4 regions of the Mesorhizobium sp. M0292 genome follow, and region 4 is predicted to be linked to each of the others. Evidence: predicted binding sites of a transcription regulator. Region 4 holds the regulator's gene; each other region holds the start of a gene.
What was found. The regulator PhoB, encoded in region 4, activates phosphate uptake and scavenging genes when phosphate is short. The targets are predictions, from matches to a motif close to TGTCATNNANCTGTCAT.

Region 1: the regulator PhoB is predicted to act here: its motif matches at 2,712-2,728, upstream of NKI96_RS14290 (DUF1045 domain-containing protein).
Region 2: the regulator PhoB is predicted to act here: its motif matches at 4,412-4,428, upstream of olsB (l-ornithine N(alpha)-acyltransferase).
Region 3: the regulator PhoB is predicted to act here: its motif matches at 2,025-2,041, upstream of phnC (phosphonate ABC transporter ATP-binding protein).

What each region holds. Positions count from the first base shown of each region.
Region 1 is NZ_JAMYSB010000007.1:235,299-242,938, reverse strand. Features, by position in the region: gene NKI96_RS14305 (ABC transporter permease) at 1-148, shown strand, start outside; gene phnN (phosphonate metabolism protein/1,5-bisphosphokinase (PRPP-forming) PhnN) at 151-780, opposite strand; gene NKI96_RS14295 (alpha-D-ribose 1-methylphosphonate 5-triphosphate diphosphatase) at 777-1,931, opposite strand; gene NKI96_RS14290 (DUF1045 domain-containing protein) at 1,966-2,673, opposite strand; gene iolB (5-deoxy-glucuronate isomerase) at 2,825-3,637, opposite strand; gene NKI96_RS14280 (hypothetical protein) at 3,817-4,065, opposite strand; gene iolE (myo-inosose-2 dehydratase) at 4,075-4,992, opposite strand; gene iolD (3D-(3,5/4)-trihydroxycyclohexane-1,2-dione acylhydrolase (decyclizing)) at 5,139-6,989, opposite strand; gene NKI96_RS14265 (bifunctional 5-dehydro-2-deoxygluconokinase/5-dehydro-2-deoxyphosphogluconate aldolase) at 7,023-7,640, opposite strand, start outside.
Region 2 is NZ_JAMYSB010000002.1:399,666-407,305, forward strand. Features, by position in the region: gene NKI96_RS04765 (TrmH family RNA methyltransferase) at 1-347, shown strand, start outside; gene lspA (signal peptidase II) at 344-832, shown strand; gene acuI (acrylyl-CoA reductase (NADPH)) at 938-1,927, shown strand; gene NKI96_RS04780 (response regulator) at 2,029-4,317, shown strand; gene olsB (l-ornithine N(alpha)-acyltransferase) at 4,492-5,367, shown strand; gene NKI96_RS04790 (trimeric intracellular cation channel family protein) at 5,475-6,107, opposite strand; gene grpE (nucleotide exchange factor GrpE) at 6,218-6,847, opposite strand; gene NKI96_RS04800 (hypothetical protein) at 7,107-7,307, shown strand; gene NKI96_RS04805 (fatty acid desaturase) at 7,392-7,640, shown strand, end outside.
Region 3 is NZ_JAMYSB010000020.1:69,389-77,028, reverse strand. Features, by position in the region: gene phnK (phosphonate C-P lyase system protein PhnK) at 1-456, shown strand, start outside; gene phnL (phosphonate C-P lyase system protein PhnL) at 665-1,372, shown strand; gene NKI96_RS24980 (DapH/DapD/GlmU-related protein) at 1,369-1,986, shown strand; gene phnC (phosphonate ABC transporter ATP-binding protein) at 2,116-2,973, shown strand; gene phnD (phosphonate ABC transporter substrate-binding protein) at 3,122-4,030, shown strand; gene phnE (phosphonate ABC transporter, permease protein PhnE) at 4,087-5,043, shown strand; gene phnE (phosphonate ABC transporter, permease protein PhnE) at 5,044-6,408, shown strand; gene NKI96_RS24955 (sugar phosphate isomerase/epimerase family protein) at 6,489-7,340, opposite strand; gene NKI96_RS24950 (Gfo/Idh/MocA family protein) at 7,466-7,640, opposite strand, start outside.
Region 4 is NZ_JAMYSB010000010.1:283-7,922, reverse strand. Features, by position in the region: gene NKI96_RS16885 (substrate-binding domain-containing protein) at 1-34, shown strand, start outside; gene pstC (phosphate ABC transporter permease subunit PstC) at 131-1,591, shown strand; gene pstA (phosphate ABC transporter permease PstA) at 1,588-2,904, shown strand; gene pstB (phosphate ABC transporter ATP-binding protein PstB) at 2,922-3,746, shown strand; gene phoU (phosphate signaling complex protein PhoU) at 3,789-4,493, shown strand; gene phoB (phosphate regulon transcriptional regulator PhoB) at 4,510-5,199, shown strand; gene NKI96_RS16855 (ROK family protein) at 5,230-6,465, opposite strand; gene xylF (D-xylose ABC transporter substrate-binding protein) at 6,733-7,640, shown strand, end outside.

The DNA of each region.
Region 1 (7,640 bases), on a different contig from region 4:
CAATCTGCTCGGCATCCCGTCCTCGCTCAACTTCGCGGTGATGGGCGGAGTGATCCTGATCGGCGTGCTGGTCGACCAGCAATGGGGCGTGTTCCGCGCAAGGCGGCTGATGCTCGATGCCAGCCGGAAGACTGTCGCGGCGGAGTAGCGCTACATCACGCCGGATATATCCGAGAAGGCCATCGCCTTGCGCAGCACCTCGGCGAAGCGTTCTCCGGCGGCTTCGCGCTGGCCGCCATTGTCGATCGAGGTGACGCCGGAGCCGGACAAAGCGATATTGGCGCTGCGGGCGAGCCGAGCCAGCACTTCGCCGCGCGATTCGCGGCCGCGCTGGGCGAGACGCTCGGCGAGGATTTCCGGCGAGGCGGTGATCTCGACGACAGCCAGATTGGCATAGCGCTCCCGCAGCACCGGGATGACTGCGCGCGAGACATTGGCGACCGCGACATAGCCGTTGGCGATGGACCAGTCGACATCGGCCGGAATGCCGTAGCGCAGGCCGTGCGCCTCCCAGGAAATGGCGAAGGCGCCGTCGGCCTCGGCTTCGACAAAGGCCGCGTCGGCCAGCGTGTCGTGATCCTCGCTTGCCGCATCGCTCGGCCTGGTGATGACCCGGCGGACGAACTCCAGCCTCGTCTCGTCGACAAACAAGGTGCGGGCATAACCGATTACCGTATCCTTGCCGGCGCCACTCGGGCCGACGACGGCGACGAAGACGCCGTTGCGGACCGGAAAGGCCTCGCTGCTGAGTTCGCGCTCGATCGACGCCGAGACCATCAGGCGACCCGCCGCCCTTGGCGCCAGACGGTGCGCACGACCGGCACATGATCGTCGAGGCGCACCCGCACGAGGTCGGCGCGGCGGCCCTGTTCGATGACGCCGCGGTCGTTTAGGCCGATCGCCTCGGCCGGATTCTTCGACACCATCGCAACCGCCTGCGTTAGGGAAATGCCCTCGACGACGTCGCCGAGGAAGAAGGCCGACTGGATCAGGCTGAAGGGAATGTAGTCGGACGACAATATGTCGAGCAGGCCGTCGCCGGCCAGCGTGCGGGCCGAGACGTTGCCCGAATGCGAGGAGCCGCGCATGACGTTGGGCGCGCCCATCAGCACGCCGAGCCCGGCATCCTTCGAGGCCTTGGCGGCTTCCAGCGTGGTCGGGAATTCCGCGACGCGCACGCCTTGTTCGATCGCCTCGTCGACATGGCCTGATGTGGCGTCGTCATGGCTCGCCAGCACGATGCCCCGCTCGTTGCAGGCGGCTGATATCGCCACCCGGTTCGGTCCCGAATTCTTCGCTGATTCCGACATCCGCTTTTCGCAGAACAATTGGAAGTCGCGATCGGTCAGCTTCAGCTTGCGCTGATAGTAATGGGCGTAGGTCTCGAGATTGACGAACTGGCGCTGTCCCGGCGCATGGTCCATCAGCGACGCCAGTTTGACCCGCTGGTCGCCATCGAAATTGGCGAAAGCCCGCAAGCAATCCGGCGCCGAGACCTCACAGCGCAGGTGCAGGAAATGGTCGGCCCGCAACCGGTCTTTCGCGACGCTGTCCTCGATCGCGTCGGCGAGCTTGCGAATATCGTCGGAGGTAAGATCCGCGTCCTCGTCCATGCCGACGCGCAGCGCGTCGAGCACAGTGGTGATCCCGGCGGTGGCCACCTGCGCGTCATGGGCGAGCACGGCGGCGATCGGGTTCCAGCGCACCTTCGGGCGCGGCGCATAGTGGCCTTCGAGATGGTCAGTGTGCAGCTCGACCAAGCCGGGAATGATGTAGTCGCCGCCCATGTCCTCGCCGCCCATGTTCCCGCCGGTGTGGGCGGTGCCGGCGTCGATGCCGGAAATAAAACCGTCGCGCAGCACGAGCGACCCTTCGACGATCTCGTCGGCAAGCACGATGCGGGCGTTGTGGAGAACAGTTTCGGCGGTCATTCAGGCAGTCCTTGCTTACTCGGACGAATTGCGGTCAGGCGGTTTTTCGGGCAGCGCGGCGGCCGAGCGCATGATGCGAAAGCACCATGAACGGAGCGCCCGGTTCGGTTTCGACGAACAGCGTCAGCGCATCCACCAGCACCGGCTGCTGCAGCACATCGCCGAACAGGCTGTCAATTGCCGCGCGCAGACGTTGGCTTTCCTGCGGCCCGGCCCGGCCGGACAGTGTCATGTGGAAGCGAAAGGCCTCGAACACGTAGGGGTAGCCCCACTGACAGAGATTGCGGAACTCGGCGGGGTTCAGCGAATCCGGGCTGCGGCGCTCGATCTCGGCCTCGGTGAGCGGCGCGCGAAAACGGTCGAAGCTAAGCACGACATCGTCGGCGAAACGGTTGAGCGGCGGCAGCGGGCGTTCCGGCACCAAAGCGAAGAAACCATCGATCTGGCTGACGACCAGGCGCGGGATGGTGACCGTCGGCGTTGCTTCGGCAAAGGCGTCCAGCGCCGCGCGCAGCGAGCTTTCGGTTTCGTTGGCCGCCAACCGGAAGGGCGCTTTCAGCGTCGCATGAAAACCGTAGCGCCGCGCCGATGCGGTGTGAAAAGCGACTTCGGCCGCCGACAGCTCGCCCACCGCCTCGACCGGCCTGGTGGCGGCGCCAAAGGGGTCGCGACCCAGCCAGTTGGCGGCGATCCGCGCCAGCGGCTCGTCCTGCATCGGGGTGAAATAGATGGCGTAGCGCATCGAAAATCCTCGTCAGCCCGCTGCCATAGGTGATTTCCATGACGGATTGACGAAGCTTATGCGGGTTTTCGAAGGCAAATCGACCCCGCAGGTCCTTAGCCGACGATTTTTCGCTGCTGGACCAACAGCTTCCGCCGCAAGCGAAGGCCGATCAGGCTTTCATCAGCCACTCGTGCTCGGGCGCGTTGTGGAACTTCCACGTCCGCTTCGGCCCGGCCATGACGTTAAGGTAATAGAGGTCGTAGCCGTGACAGGCCGCGCACGGATGATAGCCCTTGGGCACCAGCACGACATCGCCGTCCTCGATCGCCATCGCCTCGTCCAGTTCGCGGGCGCCCGACTTGTCGGCGTCGGTGTAGACCCGCTGGAAGGCAAAGCCCTGCGGCGGGTTGAGGCGGTGGTAATAGGTTTCCTCAAGATAGGATTCGGCAGGCAGATTGTCCTGGTCGTGCTTGTGCGGCGGGTAGCTCGATGTGTGGCCGCCGGGCGTGATGACCTCGACCACCAGCAGCGAGTCGGCGGGCCTGCCCTCGGGCAATATGTTGGTGACGTAGCGCGTGTTGGTGCCTTTGCCCCGAGTCTCCTGGCCGAGGTCGTCGGGTGCGATGACGCGAACGGGCAAGCCGCCGCCCAGGCCCGGCGCCGAGCAGACCGCGAGTTCGAGATCGGTGTCGGCGGTGACCGACCAGTCCGAACCCTCCGGGATATAGACCGACCACGGCTTGCCCTCGAAGGGCGACATGCGCTCGCCGAGCAGGCAGAGTTCCCGGCCGCCGGCCTTTGCCGTGCCCTTGCCGGTGACGAACACCAGGCAGACTTCGCGATCCTGCGTCTTGCCGGATGCGGTCTCGCCCGGCTTCAGCCGGTGCAGGTCGAAGCCGACATAGGTCCATCCGGCGCTGTTGGGCGTGACATGCGCGACGCGGCCATGGCCCTTGTCGGCTTTGACGAGCAGTTTCGACATGTTTTGTCTCCTATCGCAAGTCTTCGAGGTCGGCCTCTCAACTTCGTCATCCTAGAGCGAAGCTCCGTCGCGAAGACCCTAGGATGACGAAGCGAGGGACGTTCCGGCCAATCACCGACGTAGGCGATACGCCAGGTGTCGAGTGTCCGACCCGCAAGCCCTTCCGAGCCACGGCCGCTTCATTCCTTCGGTTCGGCGTCCGCCTTCGCTTCGCCGGTCTTCGGTCGATCAGGCGCAGCCTTGCTCTCCTCCACCGGCTTGTAAAGGTAGAAGAACTGCCAGACGGCGTAGGCGGCAAAGCCGAGCGCAATGATGCCCCAGAATGGGGTGCCGGAGGCGAATTCTATTCCGGCCCAGATCACGCAGACGGCGACAACGGCAACGCGCCGCCACAGCGGCCGGAAGAACGGGTGCTCGTAATCCTTCATCGGACCGGCTTACGCATTGGGAAAGCCTTGCGTCTCGACCGTGTAGCCGGCCGCCGTCATCACCCGCATCAGCTCCTTGTAACCCACTTGGGCCATCTTCAGCGGCGGGTTCTTTTTCGGGTCCTGCTCGGCCTCGACGACGAACCAGCCTTCATAGCCATGGTCGGCGAAGCGCTGCACGATGGCGCCGAAATCGAGCGAACCGTCGCCAGGCACCGTGAAGGCACCGAGCGCCACGGCGTCGAGAAAGGACTGCTTTGTGCGGTCGAGCCCGTCGATCACGCCCATGCGCACATCCTTCACATGGACATGGCTGATCCGCTTGTGGTGGTTGTCGATGGCGCGCAGCACGTCGCCGCCGGCAAAGGCGAGATGCCCTGCATCGAGCAGCAACGGAATGCCTTCGCCGGAATGGCGCATGAAGGCATCGAGCTCCGGCTCAGTCTCGACCACTGCCGCCATGTGATGGTGATAGGACAGCGGCATGCCTTGCTCGGCGCACCATTCGCCGAATTCGGTGAGGCGCCTGGCATAGGCCCTCATCTCGTCGTTCGACAGTTTCGGCTTGGTGGCGAGAGGCCTGGAGCGATCGCCCTGGATCGAGCGGCCGACCTCGCCATAGACGATGCAAGGCGCATTCACCGCCTTGAACAGGTCGATCATCGGCTGGATGCGATCCTTGTTCCTGCCCATGTCCTCATCGACCAGCGTGCCGGAGAACCAGCCGCCGCACAGCGTCACGTCGGCCTGCTTCAGGATCGGCAGCATGATTTCGGGGTCGTTTGGAAAACGCCGGCCCATTTCCATGCCGGTGAAACCTGCCGAGCGCGACTGGCGCAGGCACTCTTCCAGCGAGACGTCGTCGCTGAGTTCGGCAAGATCATCGTTCCACCACGCAATGGGGGACATGCCCAGTTTGGCTTTCAAGTTTTAGCTCCGGTTTCTTGTTCACCCTCCCGTTGTGGGGAGGGTCGCTGCGAAGCAGCGGGGTGGGGTGCGGCGCCAGACCCCCACCCGGACCTTCGGTCCGACCTCCCCACAAGGGGGAGGTAGGGGGCAGCGCTGACTTAGCATCAATCGCCAATAGTCTGCATCTGCCGCTTTTCGTCATAGGCCTTGCGGGCTGCGTTGACCTGCGGCCGTGCGGAGACTTCCGGCACCGCGACATCCCACCAATGGCCGCCGGCATCGGTGGAAATCAGCGGGTCGGTGTCGATGACCAGCACGGTGGTGCGGTCGTTGGTTTTCGATTTTTGCAGCGCGGTCTCCAGGCCGGTGATCGACGGCACCTTCTCGGCAATAGCGCCCATGCTCGCCGCATGCGCGGCGAAGTCGATGTCGGGCAGGATCTCGTGGCGCGCGTCCTTCAGGAGGTTGTTGAAGTTGGCGCCGCCGGTGGCCATCTGCAGCCGGTTGATGCAGCCATAACCCCTGTTGTCGAGCACCACTATGGTCAGCTTCAGGCCGAGCATCACCGACGTGGCGATTTCGGAATTCATCATGAGGTATGAGCCGTCCCCGACCATGACGACGACCTCCTGGTCGGGCTTGGCCATCTTGGCGCCGAGCCCGCCGGCAATCTCGTAGCCCATGGTCGAGAAGCCATATTCGCCATGGTACGAGCCGGGCGCGCCTGCCTGCCAGAGCTTGTGCAACTCGCCCGGCAGGCCGCCCGACGCATTCAGCAGCGTTACGCCGGACCCGAGCGCGCGCTGCACGGCGCCGATCACCTGCGCGTCCGAAGGGAAGGCGGCGTTGGTCGACGCCGTCACCTTGGAGGCTTCGGCCTGCCAGGCCTTCTTGCCTTGGGTCGCATTGTCGGTCCATGTCGCCGGTGCTTTCCACTTCCCCAGCGCAGCACCGAGTTCGGCGAGCCCTTCGGCCGCATCGGCGACCAGCGGCAGCGCGCGGTGCTTGCCGGCGTCGAAAGGCTGCACGTTGAGCCCGATGATGGTCTTGCCGGAGTTCTTGAACAGCGCCCACGAGCCGGTGGTGAAATCCTGCAGGCGGGTGCCGATGGCGAGCACGACATCGGCTTCTTCCGCCAGCCGGTTGGCCGCGGACGTGCCGGTGACGCCGACCGCCGCCATGTTGAGCGGATGTGTGTCGGGCAGCGAGGATTTGCCGCCTTGCGTCTCGCAGACCGGAATGCCGGCGCTCTCGGCGAATTTCGCCAGTTCATCCGAAGCCTGCGAATACAGCACGCCGCCGCCGGCGATGATCAGCGGTTTTTTCGCACCCTTCAGCGCGGTGACCGCCGCCGCCAATTCATGCCGGTCCGGACGCGGACGGCGCTGGTGCCAGACGCGCTCGGCGAAAAAGCTCTCGGGATAGTCATAGGCCTCGGCCTGCACGTCCTGGCAGAGCGACAGCGTCACCGGGCCGCATTCCGCCGGATCGGTCAGCACCTGCATGGTCCGCGCCAATGCCGGGATGATCTGCTCGGGACGGGTGATGCGGTCGAAATAGCGCGACACCGGACGGAAGCAGTCATTGACCGTCGCGGTGCCGTCGGAAAAGTCCTCGGCCTGCTGCAGCACCGGGTCGGGAATGCGGTTGGCGAAGACATCGCCCGGCAAAAACAGGACGGGCAACCTGTTTACATGGGCGAGCGCCGCCGCCGTCACCATGTTGAGCGCACCGGGGCCGATCGAAGAGGTCGCGGCCATGAAGCGGCGGCGGAAATTGGCCTTGCCATAGGCGATCGCCGCATGCGCCATCGCCTGCTCATTGTGGGCGCGGAAGGTCGGCAATTCGTCGCGCAGCTGGTACAGCGCCTCGCCGATGCCGGCGACATTGCCGTGACCGAAGATCGCCCACACACCGCCGAAGATGGGCACTCGTCTGCCGTCGATCTCGGTCATCTGCTTGCTCAGAAAGCGGGTCAGCGCCTGCGCCATCGTCAGGCGGATTGTCTTGCTCATGGTGTTTTCCTCCGCAGTCCTCTTGCCGCGCCTTTATGCTGCTTTACGGCCACGCGCGGCAAGCCACGCTTCGGTCAACTGTTCGAAGCGCGCGGCCATGTCGGCGATAGCCTCGTCATCCGTCATCTTGCCCGCCAGCCATTGTTCGGCGGCGTGGACGAAGATGGTGCGGCCGACGGCAAAGCCCTTGACGATCGGTGCCTTGGCGGTGGCGGCAAAGGCCGCTTCCAGTTCGTCCTGCGGCGCTTCGAGACCCAGCAGCACGACGCCACGACACCAGGGATCGTGCTTCAGGATCACCGCTTCGATCTTGGCCCAGGCGCCGGCCGACGCCTGCGGTTCGAGCTTCCACCAGTCCGGCTTGATGCCAAGCGCATAGAGTTCTTCCAGGGCGCGCGGGATGGTCGTTTCGTCGAGCTTGCCGTGCTTGCCGGCGATGATCTCGACCAGAAGCTCCCGGCCGACCTTCCGCGCGGCTTCGAACAGCGAGCGCAGCTTCTGCTGCTGCTCATCCTTGAGCGCTGCCGGATCGTCGGGGTGATAGAAGCACAGGCATTTGATGCAGTGGTCGACCGGCCATTCCACCAGTTGCGAGCCGATGTCCTGCGAGAACTCGAAGCGCAGCGGCCGCGAGCCCGGCAGTTCGACGGG
Region 2 (7,640 bases), on a different contig from region 4:
CCGTGCGCGCCACCATGGGCTCGATCTTCGCCGTGCCGGTGACCAAGGCGACGCCGGAAGCATTTCTGGCTTGGCGAAACAGCTTCTCGGGCCTGGTGGTCGGCACCCATCTGAAGGGTGCGGTCGACTACCGCTCGGTCGATTTCTCCCGAGGACCGGTGCTCTTGATGATGGGCAATGAGCAGCAGGGCCTGCCCGACAATCTGGCGGAAAGCTGCGACCGGCTGCTGCGGATTCCGCAGGCCGGCCGCGCCGATTCACTCAATTTGGCGGTCGCCACCGGAATCATGCTGTTCGAGATTCGGCGCGGCGCGCTGAAACTTGCCCCCGAGGACGCCACATCGTGAAATCATGGTCTCCCTATGCGCTGCTGGTGGTGGTGGCAATCGCGCTAGACCAGTGGATAAAGCATCTGATCGAGACCGGCCTCGTCTTCCAGGAAAAGCTCGACCTGGTGCCATTCCTGGCGCTGTTTCGCACCTACAATACCGGCATCGCCTTCTCGATGTTCTCGTCCTTCGGCGACACCGGCCTGGTCGTCATCGCGGTCGTGGTCGTTGCCTTCGTGCTTTATCTGGCGACGCGCACGCCCTCCGGCCATGTGCTGGCCCGCATCGGCTTTGCCCTGATCATCGGCGGCGCGATCGGCAATCTGATCGACCGCGCCGTCTACGGCCACGTCATCGACTATATATTGTTCCACACGCCGGTATGGTCCTTCGCCGTCTTCAACCTTGCCGATGCCTTCATTTCGGTCGGCGCGGCGCTGGTCGTCTTCGACGAGTTCATCGGCTGGCGGCGCGAGGCCAAGCCGCAAGGCCCAGAAGCCTGACGGCCCGACTCTTTTGACCAATTGACCTCGCCGGACGGTCGCCGCACAGTTCGGCCAGAGCCAGCCAATGCCGACCGCCAGCCTTTGCGAAGCCGAGGAGAAGAGATGCCTGAAACCTTCAAAGCCATCCTCGTTTCGCGCGACGCCGAAAAGAAACAGTCGGTGGAGGTCGTCGATTTCGGCGAAGCCGATCTGATGGAAGGCGACGTCACTGTCGCCGTCGAGGCGACGACGGTCAACTACAAGGACGGGCTGGCCATCACTGGGAAAGCGCCAGTGATCCGCCGCTGGCCGCTGGTGCCGGGCATCGATTTCGCCGGAACCGTCCTCTCCTCATCGCATGCCGACTGGCGCAAGGGCGACAAGGTCATCCTCAATGGCTGGGGCGTCGGCGAGACGCATTTCGGCGCCTATGCCGGGCGCGCCCGCGTCAACGGCGACTGGCTGGTGCCGTTGCCCGACGGCATCAGCGCGCACGATGCGATGGCGGTCGGCACCGCCGGCTATACGGCCATGCTCAGCGTCATGGCGCTGGAGCGGCACGGCATCCTGCCGGATCGCGGCCCGGTGGTGGTGACGGGTGCAGCCGGCGGCGTTGGGTCGGTCGCGGTCTCGATCCTGTCCAGCCTTGGCTATCACGTCATCGCCTCGACCGGCCGCAACGCCGAAAGCTCCTATCTGATCGACCTCGGTGCCGCCGAAGTGATTTCGCGCGAGGAACTCTCCCAGCCGGCCAAGCCGCTGGCCAAGGAGCGCTGGGCCGGCGGCATCGATGCCGTCGGCAGCCACACGCTGGCCAATGTGCTGTCGATGACCGCCTATGGCGGCGCGGTCGCCGCCTGCGGCCTGGCGGGTGGCATGGATCTGCCGTCGAGCGTCGCCCCGTTCATCCTGCGCGGCGTCTCGCTGCTCGGCATCGATTCGGTGATGGCGCCCAAGGCCGTGCGCCTCGAAGCCTGGCGCCGCATCGGCAGCGATCTCGATCTGCAAAAGCTCGCCGGCCTGTCGACGACCATCGGCTTCGACGACATCATCGCCGCCGCCCACGACATCGTCGAGGGCAAGATCAGGGGGCGCATGGTCGTGGATATGTGAGGCCCCGAAGCCGCCAGAACGGGCGGCAAAAATGCATGACCGCTAAAATTCGAACGATCCGCCGCGCTTTTCCATAATCTCTATCTGGCAAGGATTTCCGCATGATCGCGGAGTCCGCCAGGAAAGAGAAGAGCCGCGCCGAAAGCATCGACGGGCCGAACCCGGCGACGCCCAAGCGGCAGCATGTTGCCGCGCCGCCGCTGGCGCCGGATTTGCCGCGCCCCACGTCCGAGGGCCTGCCGTTCCTGACGGTGGTCGCCAGTGTCGTGCTGGCGGGCCTCTCCCACCTCACCGGTGCGCCGATCTTCATCACCCTCGGCCTGCTGGCGACAGGCGTTGCCGGCGTCGCCATGCACCTGCGCAACCGCCGCACCGTCCACCGCGCGACGGCCTTGCTCGACGAAACCGCCGCGCGCAGCCGCGCCGAGATCGAGACGCTGGCCGACCGCATGTGGGAGATGCAGGAGAGCGAGGAGCGTTTTCGCGGGCTGATCGATGCGCTCGGCGATCTCGTCGTCCACCGCGACCGCGACGGCCACATCGTCTATGCCAACATGGTTTTCGCCGGCCTCGTCGGAACCGATCAGCGCGACCTTGCCGGCAGGACTCTGGCCGACCTCGGCATCGATGTCGGTATCGTTCCCGACGCCGCCTTTTCGGATCACGAATGCCTGAGTTCCACCGACGTCTCCATCCGCACGCCGAACGGTCCGCGCTGGTTCTCGTGGATCGAACTGTCGGTGCGCGACAAGGATAGCGGCGCCGTCTCGCACCGGGCGATTGCCCGTGACATCACCGCCCGCAAGCGCGCCGAATCCTCGTTGATCACCGCGCGTGAGCGCGCCGAATATGCCAGCCAGGCCAAGTCGCGCTTCCTCGCCACCGTCAGCCATGAGATCCGCACGCCGATGAACGGCATCATGGGCATGGCCAAGCTTCTGGCTGACACCAATCTGTCGCCCGAGCAGCGCACCTATGTCGGCGCTGTCTCGACCTCGGCCAGCGCCCTTTTGGCGCTCATCGAGGATTTGCTCGACTATTCCAAGATAGAGGCCGGCCGTTTCGACCCGGAGCCGCAGCCGACATCGCTGCGCGAAATCGCCGACAACATCATCGAACTGATGGCGGCGAAAGCCTTCGCCAAGAACATCGGCCTCGGCTGTCATGTCGAGCCCGACGTGCCACAGATGATCATGGCCGATCCGGGAAGAGTCAGGCAGGTGCTGCTCAACCTGATCGGCAATGCGATCAAGTTCACCGACACCGGCGGCGTGCTGGTTTCGGTTGCACGGGCCCGCACCGAGACCAGCGACCGCATCTGCTTCACCGTCGCCGACACCGGCCCTGGCCTGCGCGAAGAGGATATGGAGCGCATCTTCGAGGAGTTCGAACAGTCCGACGGCACCTCGACCCGCACCCATGGCGGCGCCGGCCTCGGTCTGGCCATATCGAGGCGCCTGGTCGCCGCCATGGGCGGTGCCATTTCGGTGTCGAGCCGGCTTGGCGAGGGATCGGAATTCGTCTTCGAGATCCCGGCCGCAGGAGCAACCGAAGCACCGCAGAACCGGCAGAACATCCTGGCCGGCCGGCGCGCCGTGATCGTGTCGAAGAACGCCGTCGAGGCCGACGCCATCGCCCGCACCATCCGCGCCCATGGCGGCGCCGTCGACGTCGCCGCAACCGCTTCCCAGGCGACGCCCTTCGCCGAACATTGCGATGTGCTGTTGATCGACGCGGCCCTGGAGGACGGCGACGGCAGACTGCTCAAGCGCCTGCGCCAGAGTGGCTTTGCCGATTGCGAGGCGATCACGCTGATCGCGCCGACCGACCGCGGCATGCTTGGCGAATTCCGCACCAGCGGCTACGCCACCTTCCTGGCGAGGCCGGTGCGCGGCGAAACCCTGCTGCGCGTGCTGCTGACCAGTCATGCCCCTGCCTTGCCGCCGCCCAAGCCGGAAAAGACCGGCGCGTCCTCGCTTCGTGCCCATGGCGGGCGCCAGCAAGGTTTGTCGGTGCTGATCGCCGAAGACAACGACATCAACGCCATGCTTGCCCGCGCCACGCTTTTGAAGGCGGGACATCGCGTGAAAGTGGTCGGCAATGGCAAGGCCGCGGTCGAGGCGGTGACCGAAGCCGGGCTGAAAAATCGCTTCGATGTGGTGCTGATGGATTTGCACATGCCGGTGATGGACGGGCTGGACGCGATCGCCGCCATCCGCCGCCACGAAGAGGAAATGGCTGTGCCGCCGGTGCCAATCATGGTGCTTTCGGCCGACAGCCAGGAAAAGACCCGCCACGCCGTGCTCGCCCATGGCGCCAGCGGCTTCGTCACCAAGCCGCTCGATCCCGACGCGCTGGTCCATGCCGTCGAGGGCCAGGTGGCCGCCTGAAGCGACGCTGGAGAAATCCTCGCGTCACGTAGGTAGCCGAATGAGGGTTTTCGCCAGCCGACGAAGTATTGCCCGTCGCGCCGTATCACGGTACTGTCACAATCCTGTTGCACCTACACCGTATCCCCGTGCCAAGAGGGATGGCTCGAAGGAGAATCACTCGTGCATACAGTTATGCCGGAATGTGACACTCGGCCCAGCGCAGGCGGCGCTTTGCTCGCCGCGCGGAACGCCGATGCCGTCGCAACAGGCGCACCGCTGGGCCGTATCGGCAATCTCGAAGTGCGGCTTGCCCGCAATGAGGCCGAGATCGCCGCCGCGCAGGAAGTGCGCTACCGGGTGTTTTATGACGAGCTTGGCGCCAGGAAGGACCTGTTCCAGGCGCAGGACCGGCGCGACGCCGACCGCTTCGACCCGCTGTGCGACCATCTCCTCGTGCTGGACACTTCGATCTCCGGCCCCGAGCATCGCCGCATCGTCGGCACTTACCGCCTGCTGCGGCAAGAGATTGCGGCGACCGCCGGCGGCTTCTATTCCGAAGGCGAGTTCGAACTGACCAAGCTGATCGCCCGCCATCCCGGCCAGCGCTTCCTTGAGCTCGGCCGCTCCTGCGTGCTGCCGGAATACCGCTCGAAGCGCACCATCGAGGCGCTGTGGCAAGGCATCTGGGCCTACATCAACCACTATGAGATCGGCGTGATGACCGGTTGTGCCTCGTTCCCTGGCACGGTGCCGGCTGCGCATGCCGAGGCGCTCACCTACCTTGCCCATCACTGCCGGACCAACTCCGCCTGGGATGTGCGGGCGGTCTCCGGCCGCTATTGCTCGATGGATCTGATGCCGATCGAGGCAGTCAACGCCAAGGCGGCGATCGCGGCCATGCCGCCGCTGGTCAAGGGCTATCTGCGCGTCGGCGCCCGCATCGGCGACGGCTGCGTCATCGACCGTGAGTTCTCCACCGTCGATGTGTTCGTGGTGATGCCGGTCAAGGAAATCGGCGCCCGCTACGTCAACTATTATGGCGGGGAAGCGCAGCGCTTTGCGGCGTGAGGCAGTAGGCAGTAGGCAGTAGGCAGTAGTGAAGGCTGCCGCGAATTGCTGACTACCGACTATTCCCTATTCCCTATTCCCTATTCCCTATTCCCTATCCCCTCTCCCTACGGAATATCCTCCGGTCGCCGTCCCGGGCGGCTCTTGTAGGACGGAAAGGTCCAGCCGAATTTCAGCGCGCCGCCGCGCACCAGGAAAGCCGCGACGAAGCCGGCAATATCCGAGGCGAGCGGCGGCAGGCCGGCAAGATCGCCAAGTGTGTAGAGGCCGGCGCCCGCGAGTGCGGCGGTGACGTAGATTTCGGGCCTGAGCAGCACCGATGGCTCGCCGGCCAGCAGATCGCGCAGGATGCCGCCAAATGTGGCGGTCAACACGCCCATAACAACGGAGACGACCGGCGAGCCGGTGATGGCCAGCCCCTTGGCCGCGCCCATTACGGAAAAGGCCGCCAATCCGATGGCGTCGAGCCAGAGCAGCCATTTCCAGCGGGATTCGACGCGGTGGGCGATGAAGAAGACCAGCACCGCAACCGCCGCGCAAACCAGCACATAGCCGGAGTTGGCGACCCAAAAGACGGGCAGGTTGAGGATGACGTCGCGAAGCGTGCCGCCGCCAATGCCGGTGACGCTGGCCAGAAACAGGAAGCCGATAATGTCGAGCTGCTTGCGCGAAGCCGCCAACGCCCCGGTCGCGGCAAAGACGGCGACGCCGGCATAGTCGAGGAGGTCGATGGGTGTCAGGGACATGAGGTAGTAGGGATTGGGAATTAGGGAAAGTATGAATAACACGAAGCCGCGCGATTGATACGCCTGCCTATTCCCTATTCCCTATTCCCTACTGCCTACCCTACTCACGCATCCTTCTCGGCCTGCTCGTTCACCGGCCCCGGCTCGACCGGCGCTTCGGTGGCCGCGATCTTGGGGCCGCCCTTGGCGACCCCGACCATGGCCGGCCGCAGCACGCGCTCGCCGATCGAATAGCCCGGCTGCACGACCTGGACGACGGTGTTGGCCGGCACATCGGGATTGGGCACTTCGAACATCGCCTGGTGGAAATTCGGGTCGAACTTCTCACCTTCCGGTTCGAGCTTCTTCACCCCATGCCGTTCCAGCGTCGACAGCATGGCGCGCTCGGTGATCTCGACGCCGTCGATCAGCGCCTTGAAGCCGGCATCTCCGGCCGCTTTCGCCTCGGCGGGGATAGCATCGAGCGCGCGGCGCAGATTGTCCGACACCGACAGCATGTCGCGGGCGAAATTGGCCACCGCATAGGCGCGCGCATCATGCACGTCGCGGGCGGTGCGGCGGCGCAGATTCTCCATCTCGGCTGCGACGCGCAGCGCGCGGTCCTTCAGCTCCTCGTTTTCCTTCAGCAACCGCACCAGCGCTTCATAGTCGCCGTCGATGCCGCCTTGCGTGCGCTCGGCCTCGGCCGTTTCGATATCCTCGGGCGCGCGTTCGTCTTTTGTCTGGTCGCTCATCGCCATTTCCCGTCATTCGAATGGTTTGGATTTGCGCCCGATATCGAGGTTTGGCGGCCAAAAATCAAGGGGCAAGCCCAGGAGGACGCCCCACAGCAGGCAATGTTGCGGGCAGCCCGTCGGACTTGGTGCGGGGCGCAAGGACGTTCAAAATTAATTCAAACTTTACCGTAACGGCAGCCTTTGCTTGCCAATACCCCGCTATGGGGAACCATTCAAAGCTTGGAGGAGTTTTGAAACCGACACAGGATTTGAGACAATGGACCGCAATACTGGCAACAGAAGCGAAGAGCTCGCCGCCGACATCAGGCGCCAGTTCGGCACCGAGGCGACGACGCGCTTCTTGCGCACCTTGCCGGCCTTCCGCACCGAGGCCGACATTCCCGCCCGTTTCCGGGACCTGCTCGACCGGCTGGACGGCATAGAAGCCAGCATGGCCGGCGGCCAACGCCGTCAATAGCGATGCTATCGCGCGACAATTACGCGCAGTAATTTTGCGTGAGCTTTTCCTTGCGGCAGCGGGACGCCCCGCCTATGCTTCCTGATGAACATGATTTCCCCCGAGACGGCCGCCAACAGCAAGCGCGCCTGGTTGAAGATCCTGGCGCGCTACAAGAAGCCCGACCGGCGACGCAGCACTCTTGAACTCGCCATCACCCTTATTCCTTTCGTTACGCTGTGGGCGCTGTCTTCGGCAGCCTATTCCTATGGCCACTGGTGGGGCTTGATCCTGATCCTTCCCGCCGCCGGTTTTCTGGTGCGGATCTTCATGATCCAGCACGATTGCGGCCAC
Region 3 (7,640 bases), on a different contig from region 4:
GCCGGCGCCAATGTCGGCGAGCGGCTAATGGCGGTCGGTGACCGCCATTACGGCAAGATCCGCGCCACTGCCGTCGACTGGCTGTCGCGCGTCGAGATCGACGAGGACCGCATCGACGACGAGCCGCGCGCCTTTTCCGGCGGCATGCGCCAGCGCCTGCAAATCGCCCGCAACCTCGTCACCGGACCGAGGCTGGTGTTCATGGACGAGCCGACCGGCGGCCTCGACGTCTCGGTGCAGGCGCGCCTGCTCGATTTGCTGCGCGGGTTGGTCACCGATCTCGGCCTGGCGGCCATCGTCGTCACCCACGATCTCGCCGTCGCCCGGCTTCTGTCGCAGCGTATGATGGTGATGAAAGACGGCCGTGTCGTCGAAAGCGGCCTGACGGATCGCGTGCTCGACGATCCCCGCGCGCCTTACACGCAATTGCTTGTTTCCTCGATTCTACAGGTGTGAAGATGGCGCCAAGGCACCCCCCTCTGGCCTGCCGGCCATCTCCCCCTCAAGGGGGGAGATCAGCAGCTTTTATGTCCCGCCCCTTCTACGATGCAGAAGAATGGCGAAGTCGAACGCGACAGCCAATCTCCCCCCTTGAGGGGGAGATGCCTGGCAAGGCAGAGGGGGGTGTTGGCCCGCGGACGAACAACGATTGGAGAACCTTCTGATGCCGACGCCCCTCGTTGTTTCCGGCGTCGCCAAAAGCTTCACCATGCATCTGCGCGACGGCATCAGATTGCCGGTTGTCGCCGGCGTCTCATTCTCGATCCGGGCCGGTGAATGCGCCGTGCTCGGCGGACCTTCCGGCGCCGGCAAAAGCTCGATGCTGAAAATGCTCTATGGCAATTATGCCGTCGATGAAGGCCAGATCATCCTTCAGCATGAGGGCGGCCTGATCGATCTCGCCATCGCCAGCCCGCGCACGGTGCTTTCCGTGCGCCGCCAGACGATCGGCTATGTCAGCCAGTTCCTGCGCACCGTGCCGCGCGTCTCCGCGCTCGACGTGGTCGCCGAGCCGCTGGTCGAACGCGGCGAGGACCGCGAGAGCGCGCGGAAAAAAGCACGCACCTTGCTGGGGCAGCTCAATTTGCCGGAAAAGCTCTGGGCGCTGCCGCCGGCGACTTTCTCGGGCGGTGAGCAGCAGCGCGTCAATATCGCGCGCGGCTTCATCACCGAGCATCCGGTCTTGCTGCTCGACGAGCCGACAGCTTCGCTCGATTCGAAAAACCGCGACGTTGTGGTTGCGTTGATCGCCGCCAAGAAGGCAGGCGGTGTCGCCTTGCTCGGCATCTTCCATGACCCGGATGTGCGTGACGCCGTCGCCGATCGCATCATCGACGTGACCTCTTTCGCCGCCGGAAAAATCGCTGCATGAGCAGGAAACTATCGGAAGCGCCGTTGGTCCACGCCACGGCGCAGGTCGAGAACTCGACATTGGGGCGCTGGACAGAGATCGCCGACCGCAGCCGCGTGTCCGAAAGCATCCTCGGCGACTATTCCTACATCATGCAGGACTGCGTCGTCTGGTGCGCGACCATCGGCAAGTTCTCCAACATAGCCGCCGCCGTGCGCATCAACGCCACAAACCACCCGACCTGGCGGCCGACGCTGCATCACTTCACCTATCGCGCCTCCGACTATTGGGACGACGCCGAGCACGAAACAGAATTCTTCGCCCAGCGCCGCGCCAAACGCGTCTCCATCGGCCACGACACCTGGCTCGGCCACGGCTCGACCATCCTGCCCGGCGTCACCGTCGGCGATGGTGCTGCCGTAGGCGCCGGCGCTGTGGTGTCGAAGGATGTCGCGCCCTACACCATCGTTGGCGGGGTGCCAGCCAAGCCGATCCGCGAGCGTTTCGATCGCCGCACGGCCGAACGCTACCAGGCGCTCGCCTGGTGGGACTGGGACCACGCCAGGCTGCGCGCCGCGCTCGACGATTTTCGCGTACTCGAGGCAGACGCGTTCCTCGAGAAATACGGCGCCTGATCGGGTGCGATCACCCCACTTGCCGCACGGCTGTGGAGCGTAACAAAACTGACATCGTGATGACATGGCAGGTTCATGTCGCTGCGCTAGGCGAGAACCAGACGATCAATTCAGGTCTGGAACTCTTCGATGTTATCGACCCCTGCCACGCTCGAAATCCGCGGCGTCTCGCGCCGATTTGGCAAGAACACCGCCGTCAGCGCCATCGACCTGTCGATCCCGCAGGGCCAGATGGTCGGCATCATCGGTCGTTCCGGCGCCGGCAAATCCACCCTCCTTCGCATGATCAACCGTCTCATCGACCCCAGCCAGGGATCGATTTTTTTTGACGGTGCCGAGGTCTCGCGGCTGCGTGGCTCGCCGCTGCGACGCTGGCAGCGCGACTGCGCCATGATCTTCCAGCAGTTCAACCTGGTGCCGCGCCTCGATGTGCTGACCAATGTGCTGCTCGGCCGTCTCAATCATCGCTCGACCTTTTCCAACCTGCTCGGCATGTTTACCCGCGCCGAATGCGCTGAGGCGATTGCAGCACTCGAGCGCCTCGACATCGCCCGCACCGCACTGCAGCCAGCCGGCACGCTGTCTGGCGGCCAGCAGCAGCGCGTCGCCATTGCCCGCGCCATGATGCAGCAGCCCAAGGTGCTGCTCGCCGATGAGCCGATCGCTTCGCTCGACCCGCTCAACGCCAAGGTGGTGATGGACTCGCTGCAGGACATCAACCTGCGCGAAGGCATCACCGTCGTCACCAATCTGCACACGCTGGACACCGCCCGCACCTATTGCAACCGCATCATCGGCATGGCTGCCGGCAAGATCGTCTTCGACGGTCCGCCGGAAGCGCTCAACCGCGAGGCCGTGCGCCTGGTCTATGGCGCCGACGGCAACGGCGTCGATATCTCCGAGGCCATCACCTCGACCAGCATCGCCTACAAGCAAAAGATCGCCGCATCCGCCAGCCCGCTCGAGCCCGCATTCCCCGGGTACTGATCCATGATCCCGAAAAGTGGATACCGGTTTTCGGAAAAGATCATGGACCAAAACTGAGCCGCACTGGATCGACCGCCCGCGTCAAGGGCACTTGCAAAAATCAAGAACGCTGCCGGCGCGGGGCCGGAACTTACAGGAGAGACATCAAATGTTCAGGAAGATGGTATTCGGCGCCGTTTCGGCGCTCGCCATGGCAACCAGCGCCGCGCATGCGGCCGACCTCAAGGAATTCCGCGTCGGCATCCTCGGCGGAGAGAACGAAACCGACCGCCTGCGCAACTATCAGTGCCTGGCCGATCACCTGAAGACCGAATTCGGCTTCGAAAAGGTCTCGCTGTTCCCCGCCGCCGACTATGACGGCGTCATCCAGGGCCTGCTCGGCGGCACGCTCGACTTCGCCGAACTCGGCGCTTCCGGCTACGCCAGCGTCTACATCAAGGACCCGAAGGCGGTCACCCCGATCCTCACCACCCAGCAGACCGACGGCGCCACCGGCTATTATTCCATCGGCCTGGCGCTGAAGTCTTCGGGCATTACCGACATCAAGTCGGCCAAGGGCAAGAAGCTCGGCTACGCCGATCCGGACTCGACCTCGGGCTACCTGATCCCGCTGACCCAGATCCCGAAGGACACCGGCGCCTCGAACGACGCCTACTTCGCCTCGACCCAGTTCAATGGCGGCCATGAAAACAACATCCTCGCCGTTCGCGACGGCAAGGTCGACGTTGCGGTTGACGATTCCTCCGGCATCGGCGACTTCAAGAACGGCTACACCTCCGGCACCTTCCACAAAGTCACCGCCAAGGGCGCCGTCGACCCCAACGACTTCGTCGAAGTCTGGCGCTCGGGCCTGATCCCGAACGGCCCGCTGGTCGTGCGCACCGCGCTCGGCGACGACATGACCGCCAAGCTTGCCGCCTTCTTCACCGACCTGCCGAAGAAGGACAAGGCCTGTTTCGAAGGCGTCGAAGGCGGCGACTTCACCGGTTACGTCCCGGTCAAGCCTGACTTCTACAACGTCATCGTCGAAGCCCGTAAGGCAGCCATCGGCGGCTGACGGCAAAATCAGAAAGGGCGACGTGAAAAACGCCGCCTTTTTTGCATGTCCCGATCATGACCATCTCAGCAACAGCCCGCTCCAACGCGACCCTGCAGGTAGCCAACGCCTGGCAGCGCCAGATATCGTTGCGGCGGCTTTATACCATCCTCGGCATCGGCCTGCTGCTGGCGGCGACGCTGTCGAGCATGTGGTTCGCCGACGAGGCCAATGCCGGTCACTTCTGGGACCGGCTGCCGCATATATTCGACTTCCTCAGCTGGCTGATCCCGAAGGACTGGAACGACGTCTGGCGGGCGCTGTTCGACATCGCCTCGCCGCATGACACCGGCACCCAGGAGTTCAACTTCCCGCTCGGCCGCGTCTATGTCTGGGGCGGCTTCTACATCCCCGAATATTTCGAGCTGATGCTGACCACACTCAACGTGGCGCTGGTCTCGACTTTCATCGGTTTCATCTTCGCCGTGCCGTTTTCCTTCATCGCCGCGCGCAACCTGACGCCGCATCCGGCGCTGCGGCTCGTCGTCAAGCGCTTCATGGAATTGCTGCGCGCCTTTCCCGAAATCGTCATTGCCGGCCTGTTCGCCGCCATTGTCTCGACCGGGCCGATCGCAGCCATCATCGCCATCGGCCTGCATTCGATCGGCGCGCTCGGCAAGCTGTTCTATGAAATCAACGAGAACATCGACATGCGCGCCGAAGAGGGCCTGAGAGCGGTCGGCGGCAACTGGTTCGAGCGCGTGCGCTTCGCCGACCTGCCGCAGGTGCTGCCCAATTTCATGTCCTACACATTGCTGCGCGTCGAGATCAACGTGCGGGCCTCGACCATTATCGGCGCCGTCGGCGGCGGCGGTATCGGCGAGGAACTGAAGCTCTCGATATCGCGCGGTTTCGGCGCCAAGACGGTGGCGTTGGTGCTGCTGTTGTTCACGACGATCTTCATCGTCGACCAGTTCTCCGCCTGGCTGCGCCGCAAGCTGGTCGGCGAGCAAGCTTTTCTGATGAGCGCTTAAATGACCGCTTTGACCACTGATCAGGTCCAGTCGATCGAGGAACGCTATCCGCAAATCTTTCGGCGGCCGGCCTACAAGCGATTCGCGCCGCTGTTCCTGTTCGGCGGCATCCTGCTCTACCTCGTTTACGCCTTGTGGTTTTTCAACCTGCCGCAGGTGCGCGACTCGCATTGGGAGCGCCTGCCGCTCTTCCTGACGCAATGGATCAGCTACGATCTGCAGCCTGAATTCCGCCTCGACCAGCCTGAAATCACGCCGAAATACCCGCGGTTTTCAGCACTCGGCGAGAACCCAGATCCCGACTGGGTTGTCAAGAACCCGGATGGCACCTTCACCGTCCTGATCGATGGCGCGGCCAGGTCCGTCACCTTCGACAAGACCAAAGCGACGATCGTCGCCAATGGCGAGATGGTGCCGGTGGCGCTGACCAGCGGTAAGCCGGTAATTACAGGTCCGGTGCCTGGCTGGATCACCGCGCATGACGACGAGATCGTCGCCAGGATGGGCTTTGTCGGCGAAGTGCGCGTCACCGTCGATCGCGTCAAGGTCCGCAAGCGCTTCCTCGGCTGGGCAAATTTCGTCTTCGACACGCGCTCGCCCTTCTTCGGCAAATCGGCCAGTGAAGTGATCTCGCTGATCTGGTCCGGACCGGAACTTAAGCCTGGCACCTCGAACCTCGCGCTCGCCGGCGACAACATCTGGAACAATGCGCAGTGGCAGCATGGCGACGTCTGGACGAAACTGCTGCAGACCATCGTCATGGCCTTTCTCGGCACGTTGCTCGGCGGCCTCGTCGCCTTCCCGCTCGCCTTCTTCGCCGCCCGCAACATCACGCCGAGCGGATTGTTCGGCCAGGTGCTCAAGCGCTTCTTCGATTTCATGCGATCGGTCGACATGCTGATCTGGGCGCTGTTCTTCACCCGCGCCTTCGGCCCGGGACCGCTCGCCGGCAGCGCCGCGATCTTCTTCACCGAAATAGGCACGCTCGGCAAAATCTATTCGGAAAGCCTGGAAAACATCGACGACAAACCGCGCGAGGGCATCAAGTCGACCGGCGCCAACGGCCTGCTGGTGCAGCGCTATGGGGTCATGCCGGAAGTGATCCCGGTCTTCATCAGCCAGACGCTCTACCAGTGGGAATCCAACACAAGAGGCGCCACCATCATCGGCGCCGTCGGCGCTGGCGGCATCGGCCTGAAACTCTGGGAAGCCATGCGCACCAATTCCAACTGGGCCAACGTCTTCTACATGGTGCTGCTGATCCTGCTCGTCGTGTTTGTGTTCGACAACATCTCGAATTTCCTGAGGCGCCGGCTCAGCCGGACCATCCATGATTACAACAGGATGCAGGCCGAGGAGGGGTGACGTGCGAGGGACAGCACCCCCCTCTGTCCTGCCGGACAGTGGGGGGTGTGAAGGAACGCAGCACTCCTTGGGCGGCGCGGCTAAGCCGCCCGCTTCCACCCATCCCTGATATGCCTGTATCCCTCGCGATAAACCGCTTCCGGCGTCTCGGAAAAATCCCGCCACACCTTGGTCGCCGCCGCCAGATCCTTCAGCGACCTGCCAAACGCCTCGATCGTCAGCCAGTCGTCATAGCCGCTCTTGCGGATGGCCGCGAAAGTCTCTTTCCACGGAATGTTCCCGCGTCCCGGCACGCCGCGATCGTTCTCCGAAATGTGGATGTGCACGACATTCCTGCGGTGCTTCGTATAGGCGCCGATCGGGTCGGCTTCCTCGATATTGGCGTGGAAGGTGTCGTACATCGCCTTGATGTGCGGCCGGTCGATGGCATCGACGTGCTCGGACAGATCGGCCATCGTGTTCAGCAGATAGCACTCGAAACGGTTGAGCGCCTCCAACCCGATGGTAACGTTCCGCTTGCCGGCATGATCGCCAATGGCGCGCTGCGAGGCGATCGAGCGCTTCTTCTCGGCAGCGGTCGGCCCGCTGCCGGAGAAGGCGCCGAGCGTCGAATGCAGCGGCCCGCTCAGCGTACTCGCGCCGAGCGCCTGGGCGCAATCGATCGCCCATTTCATGTAGCCGATGCCGGCCTTGCGGGTCGCGGCATCCGGCGAAATCAGATTCATCGCCGGGTCGCCCATCGCCGTAACAGCCGTGCGCTCCAACCCGATGCGGTCGAGCAAATCGCCAAGCTTCTTGTAGTCCTCTGGCGTGCCTGAGAAGATCGGTATCTCGACGCCGTCGAAGCCGGTCGCCTTGATGTCGCGCAGCAACGGCTCGTGTTTCTTAGACACGGAAGTCGTCCACAAAAACATGCACATGCCGATTTTCATCGACAGCCCCTCCCCATTTGACGGCGCGCGCTGGTTTCTTTCGCACCTCGCACCATGCGCCCTCATTCGGCCGCTTCGCGGCCACCTTCTCCCCGAAGGGAGAAGAGACTTGGCGCCGGCGTTCCCTAAAGTTTCGTCCACGCCCCGTTCTTCTTCGATGACTTCACGCAGGCCTCGATGAACGCCATACCTTCGACGCCGTCCTGGATGGTCGGGAACACCACGTCCTTGCCCGGTCTGCCGCCCTTCTTGCATGCCGCGCGGATCGCCCGCGCCGCCTCCTGGTAGATGTTGGCGAAG
Region 4 (7,640 bases):
GCGCGACGCCTTCGCCGCCGGAAAGACAATGTAATCGACCGACCGGATCAGGGCGCGGACCAAATCCGCGCCCTGATTTCGCCGCTTGCCGCAACGGCGGCGGCGATCTGAATTTTCCCTGGGGTGGGTGATGTCGTCCTTGCTCGTACTCGCCATAGTCATTGCCATAGGCGTGGTCGCTTTTGTGGTCGGCCGCCAGCGCGCAGCGGCGCAGGATACCGGCAAGGTCAAGCCGCATTCGCGCGCGCATTATCATGGCTGGTGGGCCTTTCTGCTCGCGGTCCTGCCTGCCGTCCTTTTGCTCGCCGTCTGGGATATCGGCTCTTCCTTCTATCTCGACCGGCATATCCATGCCGCTTTGCCCGAGCGCACCGCCGACACAAAGGTCGCCAGCGAAGCGCTCGACGCCAGCCTGGTGAAGAGCCTGGCCAAGGGCCTGCGTCGGCTCGATGGCGATACCGCACTTCCCGCTACTTTCGCCGAATTGCAGCCGCTGCTCGCCGCCAAGGGCGTGGCACTGGCCAGCGACACCCAGGACTATATGATCCCGATCGCGGTCGAGGCGAACCAGGTCCAGGACCGGCTCGGCCTGTTCGGCGCCGTGCTGACCTTCGCTCTGTCGATCGCCGGCGCCTTCTATGCGCTGAGGCAGATCGCGCCGCGCGCCAGGGCGCGCAACAATGTCGAGAAGTTGATGCTGTGGGGGCTGCTTGCGGCCTCGACCATCGCCATCCTGACCACGGTCGGCATCGTGCTGTCGATGCTGTTCCAGACGATCACCTTCTTCGAAAGCGTATCGCCGATGAGCTTCTTCTTCGGCACGGTGTGGGATCCGCGTTTCGCCGCCGCCGGTTCCGGCGGCAGCCAGGGTCAGTTCGGCCTGATCCCGCTACTCGCCGGCACGCTCTACATCGCCGCCGTCGCGCTTCTGGTCGCAGTGCCGGTCGGGCTGATGTCGGCGGTCTACATGTCCGAATACGCCTCGCGCAGCGTCCGGTCGGTGGTCAAGCCCGCGCTTGAACTGCTGGCCGGCATCCCGACCATCGTCTACGGCATCTTCGCCGTGGTCACGCTCGGACCGTTCTTGCGCGACCTGTCGGCGGCACTCACCGGCGGCTCGCCCTTCATCCAGGGCCAGAGCATCTTCACCGCCGGCCTGGTGATGGGCGTCATGCTGATCCCGGTCGTGTCCTCTTTGTCCGACGACATCATCACCGCGGTGCCGCGCGCAATGCGTGACGGCTCGCTCGGCCTCGGCGCCACGCGCTCCGAGACGATCAAGCGGGTGATCCTGCCGGCGGCACTGCCCGGCATCGTCGGCGCCATCCTGTTGACGGCGTCGCGCGCCATCGGCGAGACGATGATCGTCGTGCTGGCGGCGGGCGTCGCCGCCAATCTGACGGCCAATCCGTTCGAGGCGATGACGACCATCACTGTCAAGATCGTCAACCAGCTGACCGGCGATCTCGAGTTCAACTCGCCGCAGACGCTGGTCGCCTTCGCGCTCGGCCTGACGCTGTTCGCGCTGACGCTGGTGATGAACATCGTCGCCCTCTACATTGTGCGCAAGTACCGGGAGCAGTACGAATGACCGACATCCCCCTGGACACGATGGCGGGTGCCGTCGCGCGTCCGCGCCGCGACATCGGGCTGAAGGCGCGCTATGCCGCCGAACGCCGGTTCCGCATCTATGGCGTGATTGCGATCTCGGTGGGCCTGGCGTTCCTGGCCATCATGTTGATCACCATCGTCTCGAAAGGCTACACCGCCTTCTGGCAGACGACGGTGACGCTTCCGATCACCTTCGATGAGAAGGTCATCGACCCCTCGAACAAGCGTGCCACAGACCCGAATGTGCTGATCAAGGCGAACTATCCCAAGCTCGCCGAAAACGCGCTGGTGGCCAAGCTCGGCATCGATCCGGCCAACAAGCCGATGATGCTGAAGCTCAAGGGCTTCCTGTCGGAAGGCGCCCGCGTCCAGCTGCGCGACATCGTCTCCGCCGATCCGTCGGTGATCGGCACGACGCGTGACGTCGACATCCTGGCCGCCGCCAATCTCGACTCGGCCTTCAAGGGCCAGATCGACCTCGGCGTCGATGAAGCGCGCCGCAAGGTGTCCAACCAGCAGATCGACTGGATGAACAAGCTCAAAGCCGAAGGCGCGATGGCCGAGCATTTCAACACCGGCCTGTTCAGCTATGGCGCCTCCAGCCGGCCCGAGACGTCGGGCATGGCCGTGGCCATCATCGGGTCGTTCTACATGATGGTGATCGTGCTTTTGCTGGCGCTGCCGATCGGCGTCGCCGCCTCGATCTATCTCGAGGAATTCGCCAAGAAGAACCGCTTTACGGACCTGATCGAAGTCAACATCAACAATCTCGCGGCGGTGCCGTCGATCGTCTTCGGTCTGCTTGGCCTTGCCGTGTTCATCAACTTCCTCGGCATGCCGCGCTCGGCTTCCTTCGTCGGCGGCCTGGTGCTGACCTTGATGACATTGCCGACCATAATCATCGCCACGCGCGCCGCCCTCGCCGCGGTGCCGCCGTCGATCCGCTCGGCGGCACTCGGCCTCGGCGCCTCCAAGATGCAGATGGTGTTCCACCACATCCTGCCGCTTGCCGCCCCAGGCATCCTTACCGGCACCATCATCGGCCTGGCGCGTGCGCTCGGCGAGACAGCACCGCTGCTCTTGATCGGCATGGTCGCTTTCGTCGCCGATTATCCGGCGACGCCTTTCGATCCGGCGACCGCGCTGCCGGTGCAGATCTATATGTGGGCAAACGAGGCTGAGCGCGCTTTTGTCGAGCGCATGTCCGGCGCCATCATCATCCTGCTCGTCTTCCTCATGGCCATGAACATCACCGCGATCGTGCTCCGGCGCCGGTTCGAGCGGCGCTGGTAGAAAAAAGGCAATTTGGTATGAACATCATGACCGAACAGTCCCTTGAGAATGCAGTGGGCGACAAAATGAACGCCAAGTCGAACGAAGTCATCAAGATGCGCGGCGACAAGGTCGGCGTCTTCTACGGCGAGAAGCAGGCGTTGTTCGACGTCAATCTCGACGTCCGACAGAACCAGGTGACGGCGCTGATCGGCCCGTCCGGCTGCGGCAAGTCGACCTTCCTGCGCTGCCTCAACCGCATGAACGACACCATCGATTCGGCGCGGGTGACCGGCAAGATCACGCTCGATGAAGACGACATCTACGACAAGAACATCGATGTCGTCGAACTGCGCGCCCGCGTCGGCATGGTGTTCCAGAAACCCAACCCGTTCCCGAAGTCGATCTACGAGAACGTCGCCTACGGCCCGCGCATCCATGGGCTGGCCAAGCGCAAGTCCGACATGGACCAGATCGTCGAGCAGAGCCTTAAGAAGGCTGCGATCTGGAACGAGGTCAAGGACCGCCTGCAGGAGCCCGGCACCGGCCTGTCCGGCGGCCAGCAGCAGCGCCTGTGCATCGCGCGCGCCATCGCCGTGTCGCCGGAGGTGATCCTGATGGACGAGCCCTGCTCGGCGCTCGATCCGATCGCCACCGCCCGTGTCGAGGAGCTGATCGACGAACTGCGCCAGAACTACACGATCGTCATCGTCACCCACTCGATGCAGCAGGCGGCGCGCGTGTCGCAGCGTACAGCGATGTTCCATCTCGGCTATCTCGTCGAGGAGGGCGCCACCGACAAGATGTTCACCAACCCCGACGACAAGCGCACCCAAGACTACATTACCGGCCGCTTCGGCTGAGCCGTCCGGCGGGGTGAATTTTCAGGCACGAGGACCAAGATCATGGGTGAACATACCGTCGCCTCCTTCGATGAAGAGCTCGGGCAGATCAGCAAGCTGATCCGCGACATGGGCGATCTGGCCGGCTCGATGGTCAGCGGCTCGACCAGGGCGCTGCTCAATTCGGACAATGCGCTGGCACAGCGTGTCGTTTCCGACGACGCCATCATGGATGCGCGCCAGCGCGAACTGGACGACCGCGCCATCACGCTGATCGCCAAGCGCCAGCCGATGGCCAACGATCTGCGCGCCGTGGTCGGCTCGATCCGCATGGCCGGCGACCTCGAGCGCATCGGCGATCTCGCCAAGAACATCGCCAAACGCGTCGGCACCGTGGGCTTGAGCGTCACGCCGCGCGACCTCTCGCACTCCATCGATGCCATGGCGCAACTGGTGCTGATCCAGGTGCAAGGCGTCGTCGAGGAATATGCCGCCACCGATGCGGCAGCGCTTGCAAAACTCAGGAATGACGACGAGCGCATCGACGTCAAATACACGTCCGTGTTTCGTGAGCTCTTGACCTACATGATGGAAGACCCTCGCAACATCACCGCCTGCACGCATCTCTTGTTCTGCGCCAAGAATCTTGAGCGCATCGGCGATCATGTCACCAACATCGCCGAAAATGCGTATTATGTGCTGACCGGCCAGCAATTGCCCGCCAATCGTCCGAAGCAGGACGAGACGGCGATGGCCACGCCGGCCTGATGAGGGTGAACTGCCTATGATCGCGCCACGCATCATGGTCGTGGAGGACGAGGAGCCGCTAGGCGTGCTCCTCCGCTACAACCTCGAATCCGAAGGCTATCAAGTCGAGGTGGTGACACGCGGCGACGAGGCCGAGATCCGCCTGCAGGAAAACGTGCCCGATCTCCTGGTGCTCGACTGGATGGTGCCCGCTGTTTCCGGCATCGAGCTCTGCCGGCGGCTTAGAGTGCGGCCCGAAACCGAGCGGCTGCCGATCATCATGCTGACCGCGCGCGGTGAGGAAAGCGATCGCGTGCGCGGCCTGTCCACCGGCGCCGACGACTATCTGGTCAAGCCATTCTCGACGCCGGAGTTCATGGCGCGCGTGAAGGCGCTGCTGCGCCGGGCCAAGCCGGAAGTGCTGTCCAGCGTGCTCAAGGTCGGCGACATCGTGCTCGACCGCGAGTCGCACCGTGTCTACCGCAAGAAGAGCGAGATCAGGCTCGGACCGACCGAGTTCCGGCTGCTCGAATTCATGATGCGCCATCCCGGCCGCGTGTTCTCGCGCAGCCAACTGCTCGACAATGTCTGGGGCGAGACGATCTATATAGACGAGCGAACCGTCGACGTGCATGTCGGGCGGCTGCGCAAGGCCGTCAACAACGGCCGCATGCCGGATGTCATCCGTACCATTCGCGGCGCCGGCTACGCGATCAGGGAAGACTAGGATCCTGCGCGTCGCGCCGTTGCCGGCCATTCACGCGACATGCTTGCCGGATTTGGGCTGAATACCCGGCGCAAAAATCTCCTGGTCGACGAAGCCGAGCGCGCGCGTGGCACAGCCTTCGCGGATCAGCGGCAGCTCGTTGGGCTCGGTGTCGAAGGAGATCGACTTCGAGTGCTGGCCGCCGGCGGTCTGGGCGATCGCTTCGCGCAATGCCGGTTCGATCAGGTCGAACGCGGCGGCGCTGACGCCGACCATGGCGACGGGGGCCGGGTCGATCAGCGCAAACAGGCTGCCGAGGCCGAAGCCGAGCGCCTCACCGGCCCTGCGATAGGCTTCGCGCTCCGGTCCGTCCGTCTCTCGCGCACGAGCGGCCAGCGCCCGCATATCAGCGTCGCCGATATCGACCGGCTCGGCATCCTCGCCCATCATTTTGGCGCTGCGCCAGATGGCGTAGTTTCCGGCATAGGCTTCCACGCAGCCGCGCCGCCCGCAGCGGCAGAGCGCGCCGCCCGGACGGTGGATCATGTGGCCGAACTCGCCGCCCGAGGAATGGGTGCCGGTGAACAGTTCGCCTTTCAGCACCAGCCCCATGCCGATGCCGTGCGACAAGAGGATCGCGATGAAATTGTCGCGGTAGCGCTCGGGCTGGCGCCATTGCAGGGCCACCGCCATCATATTGCAGTCGTTCTCCATGGTGGCAGGAATGCCGAATTCCGCTTCCAACATGTCGGCGAAGGCAATGTCGGTCAGTGGCGTGATTGGCGACCACAGCATGGCCCGCGCCTGCGAATCGGTGATGCCCTGGATGCCCATGGCAATGCGGGCGATGCTCTGGACATCGAGGTCCGGGTCCGCGAGACGCCGCCCGACGATTGCTACGCATTCGCCGATCAGCTCGTCGCGCGGCATGGTCAGCGTGTCGAGCCGGCGCTGTTCTTCCGCGACCACCTGGCCGGCATAGTCGATGACGGTGACGGAGAGGAAGTTCAGCGACAGCACCACGGTCATGACCGCCGCCGCTTCCGGGTTGAGGCCAAGGCCGACCTGCGGCCGGCCGCGTTTCAGCGAGCCGGTCTCGCCAGGCTTGCCTTCAATCAGGATGCCTTCTTGAATTAGATCAGACGAGATTGCCGATATCGTCGAATGGCTGAGGCCGGTGGTCGCCGCAATCTCGGTCCGCGACGGCTGGCCGGCCCGGCGCACGGCCGAAATCACCATCGCACGGTTGCGACGGCGCAGATCGTCGTGGCGGATCCCAACCGACATTTGTTTTCCTCCCGGCCTCCTCGCGCCTCATGATAGTGAAGGCGTTCGACGGCACCAGCCAAATATTGGCAGACGCCGGCAGCCCTGTCATTGTTTATTGCGGAGCTCGAAAAAATTCGGCAACGCCATCAGAATCCATCAGAATCGATGTTGACAGTGCCTTATCATTGAACCAGTATTTTTTCGAGGCTCGAAAAAATGGAGCCTCTGTGTGCCGGCCCTCGGGCCAGTTTTGTCGCGCCGCGCGCGGCGCAGGGAGGGTTTATCATGAACAGATTTGCAGCCGCCATGCTGGCGGGCGCCGCCATGTCGCTGACGCTGGTCTCGGTCGCGCAGGCGAAGGACAAGGTCATCGGCGTCTCCTGGTCGAACTTCCAGGAAGAGCGCTGGAAGACGGACGAGGCGGCGATGAAGACGGCGATCGAAGCCGCCGGCGACAAGTACATTTCCGCCGACGCGCAGTCCAATCCCGGCAAGCAGCTGACCGACGTCGAAAGCCTGATCTCACAAGGCGCCAACGCGCTGATCGTCCTGGCGCAGGACGCGTCGGCCATCGGCCCGGCGGTGCAGAAGGCGCTGGACGAAGGCATTCCGGTCGTCGGCTATGACCGCCTGATCGAGAACAAGGACGTCTTCTACCTGACCTTCGACAACAAAGAAGTCGGCCGCATGCAGGCCCGCGAAGTGTTCAAGGCGAAGCCCGAGGGCAACTATGTCTTTATCAAGGGCTCTGGCTCGGATCCGAATGCCGATTTCCTGTTCTCGGGCTCGATGGAAGTGCTCAAGGAAGCCATCGACTCGGGCAAGATCAAGAATGTCGGCGAGGCCTATACCGATGGCTGGCTGCCGGCCAATGCCCAGAAGAACATGGAACAGTTCCTGACCGCCAATGACAACAAGGTCGATGCCGTGGTTGCGGCCAATGACGGCACAGCCGGCGGCGTTGTCGCCGCGCTGACGGCGCAGGGCCTTGCCGGAACGGTTCCGGTCTCGGGCCAGGACGGCGACCATGCCGCTCTGAACCGCATCGCGCTCGGCACGCAGACGGTGTCGGTGTGGAAGGACGCGCGCGAACTCGGCAAGAACGCCGCCGAGATCGCCTCGCAGCTTGCCGATGGCAAGAAGACCGGCGACATTGCCGGCGCCAAGGACTTCACCACGCCTGGCGGCAACAC